3 regions of the Citrobacter amalonaticus genome follow, and region 1 is predicted to be linked to each of the others. Evidence: predicted binding sites of a transcription regulator. Region 1 holds the regulator's gene; each other region holds the start of a gene.
What was found. The regulator PurR, encoded in region 1, represses purine synthesis genes. The targets are predictions, from matches to a motif close to CANGCAAACGTTTGCNTG.

Region 1 (3,257 bases):
TCCGGACGCGCCCCGGCACCGCCTTTTGGCAATGAGAAGAAGAGACTCAGCATCGAGATAACGCCCAGCCCCGCCGTCGCCATGAACGACATCCGCCAGCCGATGGTTTCACCCAGCCAGGTCGCCGCCGGCACACCGCCGATATTGGCGATGGTCAGCCCCATAAACATAGTGGCAACGGCGCTCGCCTGTTTGTGCTTCGGCACCACGCTTGCCGCCACCACCGAACCCAGGCCAAAGAATGCGCCGTGGTTAAGGCTGGTTAAAATACGTGACAACATCAGCGTGGTGTAATCCGGCGAAATCGCCGAGAGCACGTTACCGAGCGTAAAAATAGCCATCAGAAAAATGAGCGCATTACGGCGTCCGCGATGTGACAGCAACAGCGTCATCAGCGGCGCGCCGACCATCACGCCTACCGCATAAGCGCTAATCAGCATACCTGCCGCAGGGATGGACACATCAACGCCACGCGCGATGACGGGCAGCAGACCCATTGGCGAGAATTCGGTGGTACCGATGCCGAACGCGCCGATGGCCAGCGCCAGTAACGGATAATTAATTTTCATGCAGTGATGACTCCGGCTCTTCGCGACAGGGCGCGATGCTTAACTAAGAGTCAAAAGCATGACATCAATCACAAAAAAAGAGAAGTTAACAAAAATACAAAAGACTTTTGCAGATTCAATAACAATATGACAGGAGGTTCGAGGGAGCAGGAACTCCCCCGAGGGGGATCAGTGCAGTGCCGCCGTCAGGCCGCCCGCAACGATTAAAGCCAGAACAATAAACGTGGTCACTAATGAAAATTTCAGATCGGTGCTCATCAACTTTTCTCCTTTTTATTCCCACACAAAAAGTGATATAGCGCATTTTTACACACTTGAGTGTAAAAATCTCCCACGATTTAGAGTGATATGTGCTTTTAATACTTCCCCTTTTCGTAAAGATCAGACAAAATTCGACGCTTACTTGATTAGCGTACCGGCCATTGACCCCTTCCTGACGTTCCGTGTCGTTTCCCGGCGTGCCGCAGCCCTGATGTTGGGCACAGGATGAGTAAAGGCAAACGTTTACTTAGCGTAATTTAATGTTCAGGTTGGGTCTGGAGTGAGATTTAATGGCAACAATTAAAGATGTAGCGAAGCGCGCAAACGTTTCCACTACAACCGTGTCACACGTAATTAACAAAACGCGTTTCGTCGCTGAAGAAACACGCAATGCAGTGTGGGCGGCAATCAAAGAATTGCACTATTCCCCCAGCGCGGTTGCCCGCAGCCTGAAAGTCAACCATACCAAGTCTATCGGTTTGCTGGCGACGAGCAGCGAAGCCCCCTATTTTGCCGAAATTATTGAAGCGGTTGAGAAGAACTGCTTCCAGAAGGGCTATACCCTGATCCTCGGTAACGTCTGGAACAACCTGGAAAAACAGCGTGCCTATCTGTCCATGATGGCGCAAAAACGCGTTGATGGCCTGCTGGTAATGTGTTCCGAATACCCCGATCCCCTGCTCTCAATGCTGGAAGAATATCGTCATATCCCGATGGTGGTGATGGACTGGGGCGAAGCCAAAGCCGACTTCACCGATACGGTGATTGATAACGCCTTTGAAGGCGGTTATATGGCAGGCCGTTACCTCGTTGAGCGCGGACATCGCGAAATTGGCGTGATCCCAGGACTGATGGAGCGTAACACTGGCGCAGGCCGTCTGGCCGGTTTTATGAAGGCGATGGATGAAGCGCTGATTAAAGTGCCTGAAAACTGGATTGTACAAGGCGACTTCGAGCCGGAATCCGGCTACCGCGCTATGCAGCAAATTCTGTCGCAGGCGCATCGCCCGACGGCGGTCTTCTGTGGCGGCGATATCATGGCGATGGGCGCCCTGTGCGCCGCCGATGAGATGGGTCTGCGCGTCCCGCAGGACGTGTCGCTGATAGGCTACGACAACGTGCGCAACGCCCGTTTCTTTACGCCGGCGTTGACCACTATCCACCAGCCAAAAGATTCGCTGGGTGAGACGGCCTTTAATATGTTGCTGGACCGCATCGTCAATAAACGCGAAGAGTCGCAGTCTATTGAAGTCCACCCGCGCCTGGTGGAGCGCCGCTCCGTTGCGGATGGCCCGTTCCGCGACTACCGTCGTTAAGCCTCTTCTGCGGGAGTCTCATCTGGCTCCCGCAACCACTCTTTGTTCAGCGTTTCACTGTCTCCCAGATAATCCAGCAGCCAGATCAGCGCAGGTGACATATCATTCTGCTGCCAGGTCAGGCAACAGGCCGCATCCGGGAACGGGTTCTCCAGATTTAACACGACCCACTGCCCCTTGTTAAGATACGGCTTGGCGAAATGCGTCGGTACCATGCCGACACAGAGTCCGGCGCTAATACAGGTCGCGGAGGAATCCCAGTCCGGCACCACCACCCGCTTCTGGTTGTCCAGCAGCCAGGTCACGCGCTTCGGCAGAGTGCGGGACGTATCTTCCAGCACCAGCGACGGCCAGTTGCGCAACGTGTCATCGCTTAACGGCCCGCTCATAGCGGCCAGCGGATGCGTACTGGCAACGACGCAACACCAGCTCAGCTTACCCATATCGCGGAACGTGTATCGTCCTCCCACCGGGATCGCCTGGGTTGCCCCGATGGCGAGTTCGACCCGGCCATCTGACAGCGCGTCCCAGACGCCATTAAACACCTCTTGAAAGACCAGTAGCTCCACGTCATCAAAGTGGCGGTAGAAATCGACGATCAATTGCCGCGTGCGTTCCGGTCGCACGATATTGTCCACCGCGATGGGAAGTTGCCCACGCCAGCCGTTGGCGATCTGCTGACACTGCTGGCGCGTGATCTGCATTTTTTTGATGACAGAGCGGCCTTCTTTCAAAAACCAGGCGCCCGCCGGGGTTAACACTACATCACGATGGCGACGTTCAAAAAGCGGGACGGCCAGCCACTCTTCCAGTTGGCGAACCGTGTAGCTGACCGCCGAAGGCACCCGGTGCAACTCCTGGGCCGCAGAACTAAAACTCCCGTTGCGCGCCACGGCATCGACGACTTCCAGCGCATATTCTGACCACATAATCTGCCTACAAAATTTTTGAATGCAATAAACAAATATTACCGTTTCACAAGCCGAAATTCACTCCCTACACTCTGCGCCAGTGTGATTAATCAAAATTAGAGAACAACTATGCAACCAGGAAAAGGGTTTTTAGTCTGGCTGGCAGGGCTCAGCGTGTTGGGTTTTCTGGCAACCGACAT
Region 2 (3,257 bases), 440 kb from region 1:
TGCAGAATAGTAAGGATCCCAGATGGCCCACGCATCGACATTCCCTTGCTGGAAAGCCGCTCGGGCATCGGCAGGGGTCAGGTAGGTAGGCTGGATATCGGTAAATTTCAGCCCGGCCTGTTGCAAGGCGCGCAGCAGCAGGTTGTGGGAGCTGGAGCCTTTCTGGAACGCGACTTTGTGACCTTTCAGTTCCGCCACCGTTTTGATGGGGCTGTTTTCCGGCACCAGAATCACTTCGGCTTTCGGTTTCGCCGGCTCGACGCCGACGTACACTAAATCTGCCCCGGCGGCCTGGGCGAAAATGGGCGGAATATCGCCGGTGCTGCCCAGATCAATACTGCCGACGTTCAGGGCTTCCAGCATCTGCGGCCCGGCGGGAAATTCAATCCAGGATATTTTTGTTCCGGGATAACGTGTTTCAAGCAGCTGGTGGCTTTTCGCCAGAACCATACTGATGCTGCCTTTCTGATAGCCAATACGCAGGGCATCTGGTGAGGGCTCCGCCGCCTGTGTCAGTCCGGTAAAGGCCAGCAGTCCAGCGAATGCCAGCCATGCCGTACGGGCTTTAAGAAGATTACGCATGGGCCGCACCTCTCACCGTCTCAAAGGCGGGAACCTTAACGTCGCGGCGATGCAGGGCGTGCCAGAACGTTTCCAGCGCGTTATCAAGACGCAGCTGTAAATTGGGTGTGAAATGCGGCTTATGCTGATAGTCGATTACCTGGGAGTCATCGGCAAAGACGCCGTGTAAAATCTCCTGGGCCTTCAGGGCGCTGAGCACCGGTTTCAGCGCGTAATCGACGGCAAGCAGATGAGCAACGGTGCCGCCCGTCGCCAGTGGCAGGACGACTTTACCTTCCAGCGCCCGTTCCGGGAGCAGATCAAGCAGCGTTTTAAGCGCCCCGGAATAGGCCGCTTTATAGACCGGCGTGGCAACGATCAGGCCATCCGCTTCTTTCAGTTGCTCAACCAGTGTTTTTAACGCCGGGCTATCGAAACGGGCATACAGCAGATCTTCAGGCTCGAAGTTGTGCAAATTCCAGTGGTATACCTCAACGTCCTGACCGTTCAATTTTTCCCGGGCATATTCCAGTAAGGCGCTGGATCGAGAGGGAAAGCGTGGGCTTCCCGCCAGAGTGATGACGCGCATAAATGCATTCTCCCCCTTATAACCAATTGTTCGCTTTTATTTAACATTGATAACAATTTTTGCAGTCTGACAGAGGGGAATCGGGAATCGAAATGATTTATGCGGAATAGAAAAGCTGAAAATTGCATAAAAAGAAGCTGCCAGGGAAAACGTTTGCTTTTTATTGCCGCAGGTCAATTCCCTTTTTGACCGATATCACCCATAATACGCCCCCGGTTTGCACACCGGGAATCCAGGAGAGTTCATGTACTACCCCTTCGTTCGTAAAGCCCTTTTCCAGCTCGATCCTGAGCGCGCTCATGAATTAACATTTCAGCAATTACGTCGTGTGACGGGAACGCCGCTAGAAGCGCTGATCCGCCAGAAAGTTCCGGCAAAACCGGTTACCTGTATGGGATTAACCTTCAAAAATCCGCTCGGTCTGGCCGCCGGTCTGGATAAGGACGGGGAGTGTATTGATGCCCTGGGCGCGATGGGATTTGGCTCGATCGAGATCGGCACCGTGACCCCGCGTCCACAGCCCGGCAACGATAAGCCAAGACTGTTCCGCCTGGTCGATGCCGAAGGTTTGATCAACCGTATGGGCTTTAATAACCACGGCGTTGATAACCTGGTGGAGAACGTTAAAAAGGCCCATTATGACGGGGTGCTCGGGATTAATATCGGCAAAAATAAAGATACGCCGGTTGAGCAGGGTAAAGATGACTATCTGATTTGTATGGAAAAAATCTATGCCTATGCCGGTTATATTGCTATTAATATCTCCTCGCCAAATACGCCGGGATTACGTTCATTGCAATATGGCGACGCGCTGGATGATTTGCTTACGGCGATTAAAAATAAACAAAACGATCTGCAAACGATCCACCAGAAATATGTTCCGATCGCAGTAAAGATCGCGCCGGATCTTTCTGAGGAAGAACTGATCCAGGTTGCCGATAGTTTAGTACGGCATAATATTGATGGCGTTATTGCCACCAATACAACACTCGATCGTTCTCTGGTTCAGGGAATGAAAAATTGCGATCAAATGGGTGGCTTAAGCGGTCGTCCGCTGCAATTAAAAAGTACAGAAATTATCCGCCGTCTGTCTCAGGAATTAAAAGGTCAGTTGCCTGTTATTGGCGTCGGCGGTATCGACTCAGTGATTGCCGCGCGCGAGAAGATGGCTGCCGGGGCGTCGCTGGTTCAGATTTATTCTGGTTTTATTTTTAAAGGTCCGCCGCTGATTAAAGAAATCGTAACCCATATTTGATTTTTTCTCTCTCTTTATCAGAATATCAGACAACCAGGGGTTTATTTCCTTCCCTGGTTGTTTTATATTCTTTCACTGTTGCTTATTTAAACATTTTAGGCTTTGCTTATTAAGGTAATAAACGAAGCGGCGAAAAAGGACAATTTTGCAACGGGGCGATGGAGAGGGGAGAGAAAATAATGCGAATTAAACCTGACGATAACTGGCGCTGGTATTATGACGAAGAGCATGACCGAATGATGCTCGATTTAGCCAATGGCATGTTATTTCGCTCGCGTTTTGCCCGCAAAATGCTTACCCCGGATGCATTCTCACCGTCTGGTTTTTGCGTTGATGATGCCGCGCTGTACTTCTCTTTTGAAGAAAAGTGCCGCGACCTTGAGCTCTCTAAAGACCAGAAAGCGGAGCTGGTGCTCAATGCGCTAGTGGCCATTCGCTATCTGAAACCACAAATGCCGAAAAGCTGGCACTTTGTGGCGCACGGCGAAAACTGGGTACCCGGAACCGGCGATGCGGCCTGTGTCTGGCTGAGCGATACCCAGGAGCAAATCAATCTGTTAGTGGTAGAGCCTGGCGAGAATGCGGCGCTGTGCCTGCTGGCGCAACCCGGCGTGGTTGTGGCCGGGCGGACAATGCAGCTTGGTGATGCGATTAAAATAATGAATGACCGACTGAAGCCGCAGTTCCGTCCGCACAGCTTCAGCCTGGAACAGGCGGTTTAAAGCGCCAGCTTCAGTGCGGTTTTTGGCACGCAGCTACAGCTGAGAATGGTGCCATCATCGCCCAGTGCCGATCGCTTCAGCGGGTTCACTTCGCCTTCCAGCAGTTTGATACGACAGCAGCCGCAAATTC
Region 3 (3,257 bases), 600 kb from region 1:
AAACCGTAGGCCCGATAAGACGCCTTAGCGTCGCCATCGGGCTTTGCCGGATAGCGGCATGACCGCCTTATTCGGCCTACGGCTGCTGTTGTTACCCTGTCACTTTCACCTGCGCGGCGGCGTTTTTCGCGCGTTCAATAGCGTCATCAATGTTGTCAGCCGTTGCCAGCGCCACGCCCAGACGACGCGTCCCATCGATTTCCGGCTTACCGAAGAAACGGACCTGCAAACCGGCGCCGACGGCAGCCTGAACATTGCCAAACGTCACGTCCTGACTGGTCAGTTGCGGTAAAATCACGGCAGAGGCTGCCGGACCATACTGACGAATAGCGCCCACGGGCAGTCCGAGAAAAGCGCGTACGTGCAGGGCAAACTCCGACAAGTCCTGAGAGATCAACGTCACCATGCCGGTATCGTGCGGGCGAGGGGAGACCTCGCTGAAGATGACCTCATCCCCGCAGACAAACAGCTCTACGCCAAACAGACCGTGACCACCCAGGGCTAGCACCACTTTACGGGCAATGTCCTGAGCGCGTTCCAGCGCCAGCGCGCTCATCTGCTGCGGCTGCCAGGATTCACGATAGTCGCCATCTTCCTGGCGATGACCCACCGGAGCACAGAAATGGACGCCATCGACGGCGCTGACGGTGAGCAGGGTGATTTCAAAATCAAACTTCACAACCCCTTCGACGATGACCCGACCGGCACCTGCGCGACCGCCCTGTTGGGCATAGTCCCAGGCTTGCGCCAGCTGCGTTTCGGAACGAATAAAACTCTGCCCTTTGCCGGAAGAACTCATCACCGGTTTGACAATGCAGGGATAACCAATTTCAGCCACGGCGTCGCGGAAGGTGGCTTCACTGTCGGCAAAACGGAAGGTTGAGGTGGGCAGTGCCAGTTCTTCTGCCGCCAGACGGCGAATACCTTCACGGTTCATCGTGAGTTTTGTCGCGCGTGCGCAGGGCACGACGTTCAGTCCTTCTTGTTCCAGCGTCACCAGCATATCTGTGGCAATGGCTTCAATCTCCGGCACGATATAGTGCGGTTTCTCCAGCTCCACTACGCGGCGAAGCGCGTCGCTATCCAGCATATTAATGACGTGCGAACGATGCGCGACATGCATGGCCGGTGCGTCGGCATAGCGGTCCACCGCGATCACTTCCACGCCGAGACGCTGGCACTCGATGGCCACTTCTTTACCCAGTTCACCAGAACCCAATAACATCACCCGAGTTGCTGCCGGACGCAGCGCTGTGCCTAATACCGTCATGAATATATCCCCCAACAAATTTGGCCGCAGTATATACGAAAACGTTTGCGTCTGTCTTTATTGCCAGGTTGATTTCAGCGGTAAAATAGAATATACTGTACATAAATACAGTAATATTGAGAGGCTGCAATATGGCGGTTGAAGTTAAATACGTAGTCATTCGGGAAGGTGAGGAAAAAATGTCATTTACCAGCAAAAAGGAAGCCGATGCGTATGACAAAATGCTGGATACGGCGGATCTGCTCGACACCTGGCTTGAACAGTCCCCGCTGGCGCTGGAAGACGAACAGCGTGAAGCGCTGTCGCTGTGGCTGGCCGAACAAAAAGAGGTGCTGAGCACCATCCTCAAAACCGGCAAGTTGCCTTCTCCGCAGGTGGTTGAGAATGACGCCTCTGCCGGGGACGATACGCAGGCGGCCTGAATCTGACTTGCGCTCCTGACGTTTTGTACCATGCTTTTTCCTGAATCAATGTGCTACCAGGTAAAGGAAAAGTATGAAAAGAAAAGGTGCGTTAATCAGCCTGCTGTTGTTAAGCGCCAGTCTGTCGGTGTCGGCGGCAGAGACTGACAGCAAAACCGTCAAATTCCCCCATTGCGATGGTCTCGATGCGACAGGTATTGCCGCAAGTGTGAAACGTGATTATCAGCAAAATCGCGTGGTGCGCTGGGCAGACGATCAAAAACGGGTAGGGCAAGCTGACCCGGTTGCCTGGGTCAATCCGAAAGAGATTACCGGGCAGGACGGGAAATGGACGGTGCCGCTGACCGTGCGCGGGAAAAGCGCGGATATTCATTATCAGGTGAAGGTCGACTGTAAGGCCGGCACGGCGGAATATCGTTCGCAATAGCGCGAACATTTGCGCATCTTTAGCGCCGGCAGACATTTCCTGACATCCCCTCGGGTACGCTTTGAAAATTCATTGTCAGTACTTGAGGGATAAAATGGCTAACTGGCTTAATCAATTACACTCTCTTCTCGGGCAAAACGGATCGTCCTCCTCTTCTTCAGGTGAACAGGGATTAAGTAAGCTGCTGGTACCCGGCGCGCTGGGTGGTCTGGCTGGGTTACTGGTCGCCAGCAAATCCTCCCGCAAACTGCTCAGCAAATACGGCACCAGCGCACTGTTGGTCGGCGGCGGCGCGGTGGCAGGAAGCGTGCTGTGGAACAAGTACAAGGATAAGGTTCGCGCGGCGCATCAGGATGAACCGCAATTTGGCGCGCAAAGCACGCCGCTGGATGTGCGCACCGAACGGCTGATCCTGGCGCTGGTCTTCGCCGCGAAAAGTGACGGCCATATCGATGCCAAAGAACGGGCGGCAATCGAACAGCAGCTGCGTGAAGCAGGTGTTGAAGCGCAAGGGCGTGCGCTCATCGAGCAGGCGATTGAACAACCGCTGGATCCGCAGCGCCTGGCGCAGGGGATCCGCAATGAAGAAGAGGCGCTGGAGATCTATTTTCTCAGCTGTGCGGCCATTGATATCGACCACTTTATGGAGCGCAGTTACCTGAACGCACTGGGTGATGCGCTGAAGATCCCGCAGGATGTTCGTGATGGCATCGAGCAGGATCTGCAACAGCAAAAACAGGCGCTACCCGACTAACAAACGACCTCCGGCGGCATGTTTCGCTTGCATCATTCGTCAGTTTTGCCACCCTTAGAGGGTGTATAAAGACGAAAGAACAACGACATGCTGCCGAAAGCCAATCGCATTCCTCACGCCATGACTCTCCATGGCGACACTCGCATTGATAATTACTACTGGCTGCGGGACGACAGCCGTTCGCAACCGGATGTGCTGGCGTACCTGAAACAGGAAAACCAGTACGGACATCAGGTGATGTCCACGCAACAGGCATTGCAGGAACGCGTGCTGAAAGAAATTATCGATCGTATTCCTCCCCGCGATACCTCTGCGCCCTGGGTGAAGAACGGGTATCGCTATCGCCATCTCTATGAACCCGGATGTGAGTACGCCATTTATCAA

Region 2: the regulator PurR is predicted to act here: its motif matches at 1,293-1,310, upstream of pyrD (quinone-dependent dihydroorotate dehydrogenase).
Region 3: the regulator PurR is predicted to act here: its motif matches at 1,305-1,322, upstream of purT (formate-dependent phosphoribosylglycinamide formyltransferase).

The regions. Positions count from the first base shown of each region.
Region 1 is NZ_CP014015.2:4,178,634-4,181,890, reverse strand. Features, by position in the region: gene AL479_RS20330 (MFS transporter) at 1-569, opposite strand, end outside; gene AL479_RS20320 (YnhF family membrane protein) at 738-827, opposite strand; gene purR (HTH-type transcriptional repressor PurR) at 1,121-2,146, shown strand; gene punR (DNA-binding transcriptional activator PunR) at 2,143-3,075, opposite strand; gene punC (purine nucleoside transporter PunC) at 3,187-3,257, shown strand, end outside.
Region 2 is NZ_CP014015.2:3,734,026-3,737,282, forward strand. Features, by position in the region: gene AL479_RS17945 (sulfonate ABC transporter substrate-binding protein) at 1-582, opposite strand, end outside; gene ssuE (NADPH-dependent FMN reductase) at 575-1,150, opposite strand; gene pyrD (quinone-dependent dihydroorotate dehydrogenase) at 1,395-2,405, shown strand; gene zapC (cell division protein ZapC) at 2,585-3,127, shown strand; gene AL479_RS17970 (YcbX family protein) at 3,124-3,257, opposite strand, start outside.
Region 3 is NZ_CP014015.2:4,776,282-4,779,538, reverse strand. Features, by position in the region: gene purT (formate-dependent phosphoribosylglycinamide formyltransferase) at 92-1,270, opposite strand; gene yebG (DNA damage-inducible protein YebG) at 1,402-1,692, shown strand; gene yebF (protein YebF) at 1,766-2,119, shown strand; gene AL479_RS23065 (tellurite resistance TerB family protein) at 2,214-2,873, shown strand; gene ptrB (oligopeptidase B) at 2,961-3,257, shown strand, end outside.